DNA from 2 places in the Brotonthovivens ammoniilytica genome. Region 1 is predicted to be linked to the other one. Evidence: riboswitches for the same ligand, from Rfam matches in the RefSeq annotation. Region 1 holds a riboswitch; the other holds the start of a gene.
The links. Region 1 has a riboswitch for cobalamin ahead of OCV88_RS09740 (bacterial Ig-like domain-containing protein). Riboswitches for the same ligand answer to the same signal wherever they lie in the genome.

Region 1 (7,473 bases):
TCGTATGCTTCTCTGGCTGACTGAATTGCTTCCTTGCTCTCAAGGGTTACTGTCCCGATTTCTGCAATCGCCTTTTCCACTGCCTGTGCTGCTTTTTGATCTGCTTCTGCTTTTTCTGCTTCCTCCTGCAGCTTCGCATATGTTTCTTCCGCCGCTGTCAGCACTTCGTAGTTTTTCACCAGCGCTTTCTGATCTTCGCTGAGCTGATCGTATGCTTCTCTGGCTGCCTGGATTGCCTCTTTGCTCTCAAGGGTTACGGTTCCAATTTCTGCGATTGCATCTTCCACTGCCCGCGCTGCTTTTTGATCTGCTTCTTCTTTTTCTGCTTCCTCCTGCAGCTTCGCATATGTTTCTTCTGCTGCTGTCAGCACTTCGTAATTTTCTACCAGTGCTTTCTGATCTTCGCTGAGCTGATCATATGCTTCTCTGGCTGCCTGGATTGCCTCTTTGCTCTCAAGGGTTACGGTTCCGATTTCTGCGATTGCATCAGAAACTTTCTTAGCATAATCTTCATCTGTCATTGCTGTTACCTTTACGGTAAACATTTTGGTTGCTCCCTCGTAAGAAGCTGTAATGGTCCAGGTTCCCGGTGTATTGACAAATCCGGAGAACGTTACCTGATCTGCAGGAATTTCTTTAGAAGTTCCGTCACTCATATGAGCAATTACCTTGATTCCTTCTGAGGTAAATTCTTCGCCCTCTTTATATTCGGCTTTATAATCTGTTACTTCCAAAGATGAAATATAAACAGTGATCTCCTTTTCAAATACCGGATATTTGGTACCCTGTCCCCAGTTTTTACTGCTTCCCTCACCTGCATTTAAAGCATCTGTGATTGTTCCATCAGAAAATTCTTCTGCAGATGCGGCTTTCGCCAGCTTATGGGCATCCTTTCCAAGAGGATCGTCATCACGGCAGTAACTCTCTGTCATAGTATATACAGCATCTTCTCTTTCAATTTTCTGACTTGTATCAATGCTTTCTACCTGTCCGATTCCTTTATCCGTTCCACAGGTATCCACATAATAATTATTGGAAATAATATTATAGCGGTCCAGAGATTTCATAAAACCGATAATACCGCCGGTTACATCACCTTTCAGTGTTCCGTAAAAATGATTATTGCGGATATATCCGATTCCATTTGCCCAGCACTGTTTTGATACAGGTTCTCCGCCAAGAATACCTCCAACATAGGTGGCGCCGGTAATATCAGCTGATACAAAACAGTTTTCTATGCTGACACACGGGGTATTCGGCGCAGAACTGGAAGTATAACCGGAGCCATAGATTCCTCCCACATAATTTCCGCTTGCCTCTATCTTACCCTGGAAAGAACTGTTTAGAACCCGGCTGGTTCCCATTGCTTCACCTTTTGCTCCAGCAATACCGCCTACATAATTTTTACCATAAACTTCTGCATAACTGTGGCAGTTATTAATTGTTCCCGTGTTATTTCCTGTAAAAGAGCCTATTTTTACCTGCTCTTTGTCATATCCAATTACAACACCTTTTTCTATGGTAGAATTACTGATATTTACAATATTTGCGGCTGATGCATATCCGCCATAAAATCCTGCCTTTAATGTTTTTGTTCCAGCTTTCAGCGTTACCCGGTCTATGGTCGCAGTTACTCCGCCGGAAGCAAGCCAGTCACTGTAATTTCCTGACGGGCCGTAATCTACATAATATTTCGCAATTACACCGTAACCTTCAATCTGCTCACCATAAATATTCAGATTTTTAATAACGGCGCCGCGAACATAACCAAATAATGTCTGTCCGCCTTTTTCAACTGTTAACGTGCAGTTATTTCCATCGAAAATACCTGCAAACGGCTTCAGATTTTTTCCGCTTCCTGTTGTAGTTCCGGTTCCTATTGGTTCCCAGTCAGCTGGAATCGTAATATCTTTCATCATTTTAAAATGACTTCCGGAAAGATCAATTCCCTTTTCATTGACAATTGTCTGTATCAATTTCAGATCATCAAGATCATTCAGCTGATATGGATCCGTTTCTGTTCCTTTACCGTCCCAGAGTTCTTCATCTACCATCTGATCTAATGTCTTAAAGGAAACTTTAGCAACTGTAGATTCACCGGTTATGGCATAGGTCTTTCCATTAAAACTGTTTACCGTATTTGTGGCAACACATTTATAATATTTAACCGCCGGAACATCTGAGCTCTCCGGCTTATAGCTTACAGCTGTACTTTTATAGGTCTCAGCCTCTCCAACAGGTGTAAACTTCACACCATCTGTACTTTCGAACCACTGGTAGGTCTGTGTGGAATTCTGATGTGTGGACCCATAGCGGATCGCGGAAGAAAATGGTATTGTTGCCGCACCTGTCAGATATTCTTTATCTGCAAACTCAGATGCAAAAGCAGGAACCTGAATATCATCCGCTTCTGCTGAAACAGTATACAGGATCTCATTACTGTAACTATCTCCAAACCGCCTTCCATCCTGTGTAATATACAGTTTTACACTGACATATCTTCTGCTGTTTACCGATGCCTTATATGTATAAGTCTCGGATCCATAAGTACCACCCGACGGGCTTCCGGCCTCTGTACCTGTTGACCATACATAATCAATATCCAGTGTATCTTTGGTGCCCTCTGCTCTTGTATCAAAAGTAACTTTTAACTCCTTGGTCTCATCTCCTACATTATACTTATAACCGTCTGCCGGAACTGCACTTCCATCCACCGGAGCTATCTTTATGTTATAAGGTGTGGGATCCGGTTTTACCGTTATATATACAACTTCTGAATTCTGTGTATATGTCTTTCCGCCGACTGTATTGCTGACCACGCAATAATAGTAATGATTCTCTGACTTTTCAACCTGTTTTCCGCTGAGAACCGGAGTATAAGATGCTTCTGCTGCACCTTCAATTTTTTTACCGCCTTCTGTGCTGTTTTTGTCATTCTCATACCACTGATAAGAAATTTCACCGTTTCCGGATGCCCGCACCTTTATAGGGTCAAGCTCTGTATCTGTATCAACATATATTTGTCCAGCCTTTGGCTGAAGTACAATTGTCGGTTCATTCTCCTGGGGTTCTTTTGTTAATGTCAATGTATATTCAATGGAATCCATATCTTTGCTCACTGCTTTTACAGGAACCTTCATTTCTCCATTAGCATCCCATGTTACCGGAACCTCAATCGCCTCGCCGCTGTCACCTTTGATGCCGCCGGCTTCAATACTGTAAGAAGAGCGATACCCTTCCGCTGTCACAGATACTGTTTTAGAATCCGCAGGAATATAAGCCCTGTATTCTTTTACTTCCTTGTCAAAGACAGGTTTCATTGTATCATCTACTGTCAAAGATTTCAGGCTGGCTGCCTTCTTATAGCTAATCATATAGCTTACTTCATCACCGCCTGCTGCCGGTACGATTCGAATATACATATCCTGAGAAGCAGAAAACTGATTCCAGTTATCGCTTTTCATTGTCCTTACGCTTCCGCCTGCCACCGGCCAGGAGTTCAGTGTATCTTCCGCTATAGCGCTGGAAGGATTCACATAAATATTTGTAATATAATCCGGCAGTGTCACTGTATAATTAAATACATCAGACGCAAAAGACGGGGTAAACTCTAAAAGCTGTTTTCCCTCACTGTCAAGAGCAAACTGAAGCCCTTTTAAACTGCTTTTATCTGCCTGTGGACTGGTCAGACTTTCTGCGGCTTTGTCTACTTCACTCTGAGCTGCATCCCAGTCATTTAAAACAGCCAAAGCCGCTTTAAAAGTATCGGATGTCTTATCTGTACAGTCTGCCAGTTCCTTTATTAATTCATCCTTATTGGCATAATCTGCCAGTGACGCAGCTCCCCAGTCTGACTGGTCCATAATATCCGCGCCATAGCCATACACTGAAAACTGAAGTCGGACTACATCACCATCTGATACCTTGATCTGATCTGCTCCTTTTTCTATTCCCTGGTTATTTTTTGTAAACATCCACCCGGACTGTCCGCTATAATCAAATTCTCCCAGCCATTCTTTGCTATTTCTCAAGCCGGTATATGATGTCTGTCCGGCCGGATCACTTTCGCTTGAATTATTAAGGGCAGCCATGATTTTAGCGGGGATCTTGCTTTTATCCCATCCTTCCGGCTCACCGCCATCCTTTACATACCGAAGATAATAATCACCCTGCAAACTGTCGGTTTTTACATCTGTTTTCTCATCACCAAGAACCTCCTGGGTTACATCTGCAACCGAACTGTCCTTGGGCACAACCACCTTTACCGGTTCCTGAATCAGCCCCTGTCCAAGTGTGATTTTTTCTGTTGTAAAATACACTGTGATATCAGCAGACTTGCTGCTGTTTTCCGGAGCAGCCCATACAGTACTTGGGATAACCATTGCCAATGACAATATGACAGCGGCAATTTTGTGTTTCCACATTTTTCTTTTTACTGTTCTCTTTTTCATGATTTCTCCTTTCATGTTATTTCTATCTATCATCAACCGGCAATGCCGGGTATATTTTTAAATTTCCTCCCTCAAATTTCTATCGCATTTTCTTTGTTATCCTCTGTAACAGCATATTTTTGAAGTATTTAAAAACAAAAAAAGACCATGGCAAAATACCACAGTCCGTTTTTTCTGTTTCTATCATCGTTCTCTCTTATTTATGACAATTTTGATTCTCCGCCAGCATGTCATATGTTATATGCAGGTCTCCTGGCTTATGACTCAAACGTTTTAGCTCTCCTTCCCGGTTTCCCAGTGGCCGGCCTAAAGCCGCGAGCAAAACTTATCATCTACAGTGGCGGGACCGCTCAGGCCTTCTACCTGATTCCCTCTTAGCTGCTTTCATGAAGCAGAACATATAACAACTTATTTTCTTAGTAATTCCTCTTATCTTCCTGATTTTCAATGATTTTTTGATTTCAGGACGTAAATTATTGATTTTTATTATAATATTTCACAACTTACAAGTCAAAGTTTTTGTGTTTTTTACAGAAATCCATATAAAAACTACAAATAAAACCCTGAATATACAAAAATTTTACAAATTTATTTTAAGCAATTTTATTCTAACCAATCACAGGACTTTTTTACATAAAAAGCAGCCGCCCTAACCTTCTGAAAAGTTAAGACGGCTGCCACAAATCAACAATCCGATTCCCTATGTCATCTTTTGTAAATCCTTTTTATGTTATTTTGCATTCTTTTTTCTTTGTGTCAGCACAAGAATTCCAATACCTGCAATTCCCATTTCTGCTAAAATGAAATCAAAATATAAAACATGCAAAGAAAATACCTTTTATTGTAAAGATTTTACGGTACCATCTGTCCTTCTCCCTTTCTTTCGCGCATCCCATACCATACAGCCCACTGTCTCCGTATCTCTTGCAAATCCCAGTTTTTTAGAGTCCAGTCTGACCCGGAAATCTTTCTGCAGAGCAGTCAGCAAAAGCGCAATCTTCATAGCTTCACTGGATGCAGCGCCGCATGTAACTGCCGTCTCTCCCTCCCGCACAAGAGGCAGTTTCATAGCTATGGACTGCTCAATGCTTTTTACCGCCATTTGAAACAGCATCATTCCCCGGCATTCCTCCGGTTCCAGATAAAGTTTAAAACAAATATATAAATGCACGCATTCTTTGACTGACGTCTCAGAAAGTTCCGGTGTCTGCACCACCTGCTGTGCCTGTTCTAAAGCCCGGATATTCTGCTTTAATATCCGCTCCTTAATATCCTTTCTCATGCTTTATACCATAACTGCTTCCATACCATAGCTTTCTGCCAGCATTTTTAATTCCTCTGAATAATCCCCGAAAATTAATGGCATATGTAAGCCTGCACGGCACTGTTCTTTATATACCTTTTTCTGATCTTCCACCTGGAAAATAAAACCGCCGTTGCAGTTATCCAAATCATAGCCTACCGTTTTGATAATAGTCCCCTTTCCAATCAACAGCCTCTTTAAATCTCCGCTGAATTTTGCAAAAGTAATTACCTGTCCCTTATCCTCGTCAAAATTATGGCGCATAACTGCACCGAATTTCTGATCATAGGCAAAATGGCGCAGTGCATATGTTCCATCCGGTTCATGAATCCCTTTCAATTTTCTGTGGGGAGTGGAATGATATACAACATACAGATTGTCCAGCCCTTCCACCTCTTTTACATCCTCCGGCGAAATCATTTTTAAAATCTGCATATTTAATCCCCGACCGTCTGTAGAAACGATAGGAAGTGTATTTCCCATATACGGAGCCCTGCCGGACACACTCATTTCAGCCAGCATGGTTACAGCGGAAGCCACATCATACTCACAGGCCGAGGCAATGCCCTGCTCCAGATTTAAAGAGTGTGCCAGACAGAAGGTAAACTGCTCCTCATTAAATCTTCTTGTGGAACAGATATCCGGACATGGAATTACAGCTCCGCTGCAATCGTACAGGTCCATATTTTTCTGAACTACTTTATAGGCGATCAGAGACTTCATTAGCTTTTCTTTTTCAATTGCTGTATTTTCCGCTCCTGACAAAAGCTCATCTGCCAGTATTTCCAGCTCTCCAATCTCTTCTTTTGTAATATTCGGTGTAATCCGCCCCGGTGTTGTGTAATTTCCTTCCGGTGTCAGCGGTTTCATCTGATCAATTAATTCATGTGCATTTACGGTCCGAAAATGAACCCCCATCAGATCTGTTACGGCCTTAAGATTCACAAAGCTGTCTGTGGCACCGGCCACAGGCAGGTCATGGTTAAACCTTGCCACCAGCAAAAGATTCGCCTTTGCAATGGCTTTTTTCGCCCGCAGAACGATAAAATGCCGCACCAGATCCTCCCAGGTCATTTCGCAGATAACATCTACCCCCAGATTGTACAGTCCGCCTGCTCTGGCAGGCCCCCAGATATCCGGCTGTATTGCAAAAGGTTTTCCGCATTTTTGTGCAAACTCGTTAAATACGGTATCCGCTCCAAAGGCTCCTGCCGCCAGATATACATCCACTTCATGCTGATCTTTCAGCAGAGTTTCAAAATATTCTTCTTTCACCTCCCAGTCACAGCTTGTTTCCAGAAATACCGGTTCCATAATATGAACGCATTCCGGCATTACATGCTTAATTCCTTCCATAGTCCCCTGAAAAATCGCACCGTTCACAATAGAATCAAACCCCGGCTGCAGAGAATCTCCACCAGTCATACGGCAGGGTCCCTCATAATAATATTTATGCGCAAACATTACAAACACCGGCTTCACATTCAATTTTACATCCATACATTTACGAATCATCGTATCCTCCTCCTGATATGTACTGATCTCTCAGATCATATTTTAATATAATCATTATAACTGTGCATTTTTCACATTTCCATGTACATCAAAAACAGTATTTTTTAATAATTAAATTATGTGCTGTTCACTCTGCACATTTTCTTGTTTTCTTTTTACAGCTCAGCTATAATAATTCTGTCATTAAAAATTTATATTTTTCAA
Region 2 (7,473 bases), on a different contig from region 1:
TTGTCCCCTTCGCATCCGGCTGTTCCTTTACAGCCAGGCCGAATTTTTCTCCCAGAATGTGCAGACACTCAGACAAAGAGATTCCTTCTGTCTGTGGGGGCCTTCCGATTACAACCAGACCACAGCCGCACTCTTCCGCTGCTTTTACCTTTTCTGCAAATCCGCCGCTGCTTCCGGATTCTTTTGTTACCATCCATCGTGCCTTAATCTGATGCAGCATCGCCTTGTTTAAATCTTTTGAAAATGGCCCCTGCATACAGATCAGATGCTGCCCCTCAAATCCCAGGGCTGCACATTCGGCTGCCACTGCTGGAAGAGACAAAACTCTGGCAAAAATGCGCTCTTTATATCCCGGCAGACCGGTAAATAAATGCAGCTCTTTGCTGCCGGTAGTCACCAGTACATTTCCCTGCGTCCCCCCAAGGAATTCAACGGCTGATGCTGTATCCTTCACAAAAACCGTCTGGTTTTCTGCCCCCAGACCGGATACATCCGCGCTGTCCCTGAGTACTCTAAGATATTGTTTCCCGGATTGTTCACATGCTTTTCTGATATTGTCCGTCACAGCCTGAGCATAAGGGTGAGTGGCATCTATTACAATACCGTCTTTGGAAAGCTGCTCCATCTGTACCGCCATCTCCTCCGATGTCAGACGCTCTGCGGACACATGGCAGCAGGGACCTTTGGGAAGCAGACTGCCGCCGTATTCTGTTGCCGCAAATACCCGGCACATAATTCCGGCCTCATTCAAATACTCCGCTGCCATCCGCCCTTCCCTGGTGCCTGCAAAAATAAATACCTTATACATTCCGATATCCTCTTGGGGTTACCATTTTGCCCTCCAGCTCCCTTGTCTGGGAATTACCGATAAATACTGTGGTAAACATATCAACCGCTGTGTCCCTCAGTTCTTCCAAAGACATAACCCGGCAGCTTTCCCCGTCTCTTCCAATATTGGAGACGATACCGCAGACTGTCTTGCCGCTTTTATAAGTCAGCATAAGATCACAGGCTTTTTTTAAATAGTCCGCTCTTTTTTTACTGGATGGATTATACAGTACAATGGAAAAATCCCCTTTCGCTGCCATCAGAAGCCTCTGTTCAATTTTCTCCCATGGTGTTAAAAGATCACTGAGGCTGATCAGGCAGAAATCATGGATTAACGGTGCTCCTAAAACTGCGGCACCGCCGGTTGCGGCGGTGACCCCCGGAATAATTTCGAGCTCAACTTCTGGATAGCGAACCCCGATTTCATACATCAGTCCGGCCATTCCATAGACTCCGGCATCACCGCTGCAGATCATTGATACCGTTTTCCCTTTTTGTGCCTCCTCAAAAGCCATAACACATCGGTCTGCTTCTTTTGTCATAGGCGTTGTCAAAAACTCTTTTTCCAAAAAATGTTCCCGGACCAGATCTACATATACCGTATATCCGATAATTACATCACTCTGTTCTAATGCATGGATGGCACGAAGTGTCATCTGCTCATATTCTCCGGGTCCGATTCCTATTACATATAATTTATTCAAAGCTTATCCTCCAGTCTCTGACGGCACAGGCAGCTGTGACGCCGCATTTTCCCTGTTTTTTCATAATTAATCTTCCATTGCCCGCTCCCAGCACCGCGCTGCGCTCACAGACATTATCCACTCCGGTAACAGATTCTACAAAAGGAGAGGACTGAAAATCCCCCGATACGCCTTTTAATTCATCAGCGCTGTAACACCAAAAGGGAATCTGCTGCCTGCAGGTAAACTCTGCCAGCCCCGGCTCTTCTTTTTTCAGATCAATGGAAACCGCTGCACAAACAGACTCTTTAAATATCCCCCAGGTATTTAACCACTCTTCAATCATCTCTTCGATGGCGTAAAGAGTGGTACCTTTCCTGCAGCCGATCCCAAGAATCGTCTGCTTTGGTACCAGGTACAGCGTGGCATCCGGCAGTTCTCTGCGCTTTTGAACACCCAGGTGAATCCACAAAGATTCTTTTTTTGCGTATTCAGCAGCTGCCTGTTCGTCCCATTTTAAATAATTCAGACCCCGGGGAAATTTTATCCCTTCCAAATGCCGCTGTGCTTCTTCGTCTGCTGTCACAAAAATGTCTTCGTCTCTCAGCAGTCTGGCCGATACCTCTTTCGCCAGGCTCATATCCGAGATCCAAAGATGATTCTGTTTTGCGAACACATCTACTGCAAACCGCTCTTTTACATCCGTTGCAGTTGTAATTACCGGAACAGCTCCCAGATTTTTTGCCAGCTCCCAAGCTGCCTCATTGGCTCCTCCCAGATGTCCGGATAATAAAGAGATTACAAACTGTTTTCCTTCGTCCACTACCAGCACCGCCGGATCATACCGCTTGCTTTTTACAAATGGAGCAATGGCCCGCACCGCAATTCCGCAGGCTCCTGTAAACACAATCAGCTCCGAGGTTTCAAAAGCCTGCTCTGTCCAATCTGCCAGCGTACCATTTAAAATCTGCACAGAGGCATCTTCACAGTCTGTCATATAACGGCTCTTCACAGAAAGAACAGCTTCATATCCCTTCTCTTCTAAGCTGTTTACCACATCTTTTGCTACGGCCAGCCCTCCTGGCGTAAAACAAATTACAGAAGCTTTCACAGGCTTATCCCTCCTTTATATGACATCCGGCCTTCCCCGGCCGATTTACTCAGATGCTTCCCGAAACTCTGTGGTAAATCCGGGATCATACAGTTTTGAACGGTCATAACGGGTATGGGCCACCACATCACCGATAATCATCAGCGCAGTCTTTGTAATATTGTGCTCCGCCGCTGTTTTTGCCAGTGTATCCACGGTACACACAAAGGTTTTCTCATCCTCCCAGGTTGCTTTATAAACAATGGCTGCTGGCGTATCCGGCTGATATCCGCCTTCTATCAGACGTCTGCTTAGCTCCTCCAGCATACCGGTACTTAAAAATACAACCATAGTAGCCTGATGAGCGGCAAAGCTCTCAATACTTTCCTTCGCCGGTACAGGGGTTCTTCCGGCCATTCTTGTAATGATAACACTCTGAGATACGTCAGGCAGCGTATACTCCAGATTCAGAGCCGATGCCGCTCCGCAAAAAGAGCTCACCCCCGGACAGTAATCGTATGCAATCTGTTTTTCATCCAGTACATCCATCTGTTCCCGGATAGCTCCGTAAAGACTTGGATCCCCGGTGTGAAGGCGAACTGTCATCTTCTGATTCTGTTCCGCAGTTATCATTACCTCCAGCACTTCTTCCAGCGTCATTTTCGCGCTGTTATAAATTTCTGCTCCCGGCTTTGCGTACTCAAGCAGCTGCGGATTTACTAATGAACCTGCATAGATAATAATATCTGCTTCCTCCAGATATTTTTTTCCTCTGACTGTAATCAGGTCCGGCGCCCCGGAACCTGCTCCCACAAAATGTATCATGATTTCTCCTTTACAATAATCAATGAATAATAGCCTGCATCCTCTGGAATCGCATCCGCACCGTAATAAACCTTTTCTCCCGGCATCCCGCAGTTTTCAATCATCACCACTTGTGCATCCTGCTGCTGCAGCACTTTTTTTACCTGCTCTATCTTTTTTCCGGCTTTCATCAAAACCTTAGTTCCCGGAAGTTTAAGGGCCTCCTCTATCTGATAAGAAGCCGGTATCACATGAAGCTGCTGCGCTTTTTCCACAAGGCCGATATTTAACCGGGCCGCAGCCGCGCAAAAGGATGTAATCCCGCTGATAATTTCTGTTTCATATCCTGCCGCCTGCACCTTTTTATGGATATACAGATAGGTAGAATATACCGACGGGTCCCCAAGAGTTAAAAACACCACCTGTTTTCCTTCATCCAAAAACGCTCTGACAGCATTTGCTCCCCTCTCATGATTTTCCTCCAGCTTTACCGGATCCTTTGTCATGGGCATACTTACCGGCAGCAGCACTTTACCGGCCAGCTCCGGATAAATCTGCTCTACAATCTGATATGCCACGGAATCTTTTGGTTCCTCTCCCGGAACAGCTACTACATCACTGTCTCTGACCGCCTCAAGGGCTTTGATGGTCAGCAGCTTTGGGTCCCCTGGTCCTACACCGATTCCTGTTAATTTTCCTCTCATTTTCTGTGTTCCTTTCGCTGTTGTTCTATACACTGTAATAACTCCAGCACATTTTTTGTATCTGCAAGCCGTCCCTCCACATTGGAGAAAATAATGGCTGCGGTCTTTATATCTCCTCTGGTTCTGTGGTCCATATAAAATTGAATCTTTTCCGCCGTGATTTCCATTGTCTCTTTTAGACACCCGGCTGCCTTTAAGATCTGCACAGCTTCTTCTGTGGTAACCGAATCCAGAATATTCTGTATCACTTTCCCTTGGGCCCCTGCCCGGAAAGCCTGGGCTGCCAGCAGCTCTGCCCGGCAGTCTGCATTTCGGGAATGTGTATTCATAATACCGCCGGATACTTTTACAAATTTCCCAATATGGGCGATAAATAAAATTCCCTGTATTCCCAGCTCCGCCGCCATATCCAGCGTTTCTCCCAGATAATTGCTGCACTTCATGGAAAAAGTCAGATCAATATCCATCTCCTGCTGTGAAAACACCTGTCCGTAATTTCCCGGTGTGATGACAAGATACTGAGCACCTGCCTCTGCCAGCATCTTCATCTCCAGCCGGATACTGGCAATGAGAGCATCCTCGCTCATAGGAACTACAATCCCGCTTGTCCCCAGAATGGAAATCCCTCCGGTAATGCCAAGCCTCGGATTAAACGTCCGTTTCGCAATCTGTTCTCCCTCTGGCACAGAAATTATAATATTCAACCCCTTTTGATAATTATATTCCCGGCAGATCTGCCGGACTTCATTTAAAATCATCTTTCCCGGCACCGGATTGATAGCCGCTTCCCCGATTTTTTGCGAAAGCCCCGCCTTTGTTACTCTGCCAACTCCAATCCCGCCGTCTAACGAAATACCTTCCGATTCTTCCGTCAGTGAGACCTGTGCATAAATAAGGATTCCATCCGTAACATCCGGATCATCCCCGCCATCTTTTCTTACTGCGCAGCTGACTCTCCCGGGCCTTTGCTGAATATCCTCAATCAATAGTCTCAGCAAAATTCCCTTGGGGGTCTGTATCGCCGCCTCTTCCACTGTCTCCCCGGAAAGCAGCATCTTTGCCGCCGCCTTGGCAGCAGCTGCTGCACAGGTACCGGTAGTATACCCATACCGGAGTTTTTTTCCGTCTTTTAAAATGAAATACTCTTCAATTCCGGTCTTATGCTTCATATATAAATCCCCCAAAAAAAACCGCTGTCTTCCGACAACGGTTTTCTTTTCCCGATTATATGACACTTCGGTTGCCGCAAAATGTCAACAAAATGTAACACGGTATCTGACTTTTACAGTAACGGACTTGTATGGGAATTTCACCCATTTCCCTGCTTTTACACTCTGTTTTTCATTATAATTTAATTGCAATTTGGTGTCAACGAAGCTGGTTTCTTATTACAAAAAAGCCAAAAAAAGTACCAAAAATGCAAAATATTGGCGCAGCCGCCTAATTTATTGTGTCAGTTCTTCCATAACCTGCTTTACTGTTGTAATCTTGGCTGCCTGAAAGGCATCTGCCCCGCAGAAAATCAAGCCTTCCTCCAGCTCCCCTTTCACGGCATGAATCAGCGCTTCTGTAATACAGTAAGGCGCTTTTGCCGGATTACAGGCTCCCATACAGCGATAGCATCTCTGTACGGGGCGAAGCCCTTTTTTAACCTGGTCCAGAAAATGATTGAAAATTGCACGTCCCGGCATCCCTACCGGGCTTTTAATAATACAGATATCCTCTTTCTGACAGTTTATGTATGCTTCTTTATATAACGGATGTGCATCGCACTCCTTAGTAGTCACAAATTTTGTAGCTGCCTGAATGGCATCTGCCCCAAGCTCCAGATGATGCTTTAAATCAGAAGCAGTATTCACGCCTCCCCCCACAATCACCGGGATATATATCTGATTAGCCTCTCCAAGCTCTCTTATATACTGTATAATTCTGCACTCTTCTGCTTCAAATTCTTCATCGCTGATATCCTCAAGCTGCTCCGGCAGAAATCCCAGATGGCCTCCTGCTTTAGGCCCCTCGATCACCACTGCATCCGGCAGCCTCTGGTAACGCTTCTGCCACATCTTTATCAATACCTGGGCTGATCTTAAAGAAGATACTACAGGGATAATCGCCACATCAAAATCCTTCACATATTCCGGAAGCTTTACCGGCAGTCCCGCTCCCGAAACAATAAAGTCCACGCCGCATTCCGCTGCCTTTCTAACCTGTGCTTCATACTCCTTTGTAACAGTCATAATATTAATGCCGATTACTCCTGTGGGAGCAATTTTTCTTGCAGTCTGAATCTCTTTTTCAATAGCTCTTAAGTTCGCAGCTTCCGCATTTGTATAAAAATCCGGTTCCCGAAATCCTATCTGGGCAGCTGATATGGTCCCCGCACCACCTTCTTTTGCCACATTCCCTGCAAGGGTTCCAAGAGATACTCCAATCCCCATCCCTCCTTGTACTACAGGATATTTTAAAGACTTCTTCCCAATCACTACTTCTTTATATTGACTCATTCACCGTTTCTCCTCATTACGAAAGGCTGCCCTTATGGATGGACAGCCTTTCCAAATCTATAAGTGTTTTTATGAATAGATTATACGAAAGAAGATTTTCTATGTCAATAAATACTATACTTTATCCTGATACTCATATTCAAAAGCCGCCTGATCAGAACCAAAGGCGAAAAGCGTCCTGTCCTCCTCCTGAAACCGGTAAAATGCATGACAGGATGCGCTTTCATGAATCACCCGTGTCATGGCGCCGCCCTTTGGCGCATACAGCGGATGCGACTTTTTCTCCACAAGTCTCGCCGTCAGTGTGTATTTCCCCTGGCGGATTACTATGGTTCCCCAGCCGATTTTCTCCACTTTTGCTCCCAGATACGTTGCCAGCCGATACTCCATTCCCCGCCAGTGAATCACACTGATAATTCCTGTAAATCCAAAAGGCCCCATAGGAATCTTTGCAACAGACAGCATTAGTGAGCCTTCCCGGAAGGTACACTGTGTCCAGGCATATTCTTTTGGAAAAGACCGGCCGCAGTCTCCTTCAATATAACCGCTGCCATTTTCAAACTGATAACTTTTCCCGTTTATTTTAAGCTTTCCATTTACCACATGATTCATACTGCGCACACGGTGTCTGCACTCCATAAAGGGCACCATACAAAAAGGCCCCATAATATCATAGCGAATAGGAGAAAGCTCTCCAAACCGGAGTCTGCCTACAGCATCCAGTTCCTCCGTATGAATATTCAGCCGGATTCCCTTTTCCAGAAAAAGATTATCACCAATTGCCATGGGAAGATCTGTTCTGCTTCCCCGAAGCTCCCGCTCAAAAAAAGGAACATTCCATGCGCCGTCATCTGTTATCA

Region 2: linked by a shared signal. The riboswitch ahead of cbiD (cobalt-precorrin-5B (C(1))-methyltransferase CbiD) and the one ahead of OCV88_RS09740 (bacterial Ig-like domain-containing protein) in region 1 are both predicted to bind cobalamin.

What each region holds. Positions count from the first base shown of each region.
Region 1 covers NZ_JAOQJQ010000003.1:380,299-387,771, reverse strand. The annotation lists gene OCV88_RS09740 (bacterial Ig-like domain-containing protein) at 1-4,451, opposite strand, end outside; cobalamin riboswitch at 4,677-4,868, opposite strand; gene OCV88_RS09735 (hypothetical protein) at 5,290-5,733, opposite strand; gene OCV88_RS09730 (fucose isomerase) at 5,737-7,269, opposite strand.
Region 2 covers NZ_JAOQJQ010000006.1:139,735-147,207, forward strand. The annotation lists gene cobK (precorrin-6A reductase) at 1-808, opposite strand, end outside; gene cobJ (precorrin-3B C(17)-methyltransferase) at 801-1,532, opposite strand; gene OCV88_RS13650 (cobalt-precorrin 5A hydrolase) at 1,525-2,622, opposite strand; gene cobM (precorrin-4 C(11)-methyltransferase) at 2,668-3,426, opposite strand; gene cobI (precorrin-2 C(20)-methyltransferase) at 3,423-4,109, opposite strand; gene cbiD (cobalt-precorrin-5B (C(1))-methyltransferase CbiD) at 4,106-5,278, opposite strand; adenosylcobalamin-variant (AdoCbl-variant) riboswitch at 5,371-5,442, opposite strand; gene OCV88_RS13670 (NAD(P)H-dependent flavin oxidoreductase) at 5,555-6,613, opposite strand; gene OCV88_RS13675 (tocopherol cyclase family protein) at 6,728-7,473, opposite strand, start outside.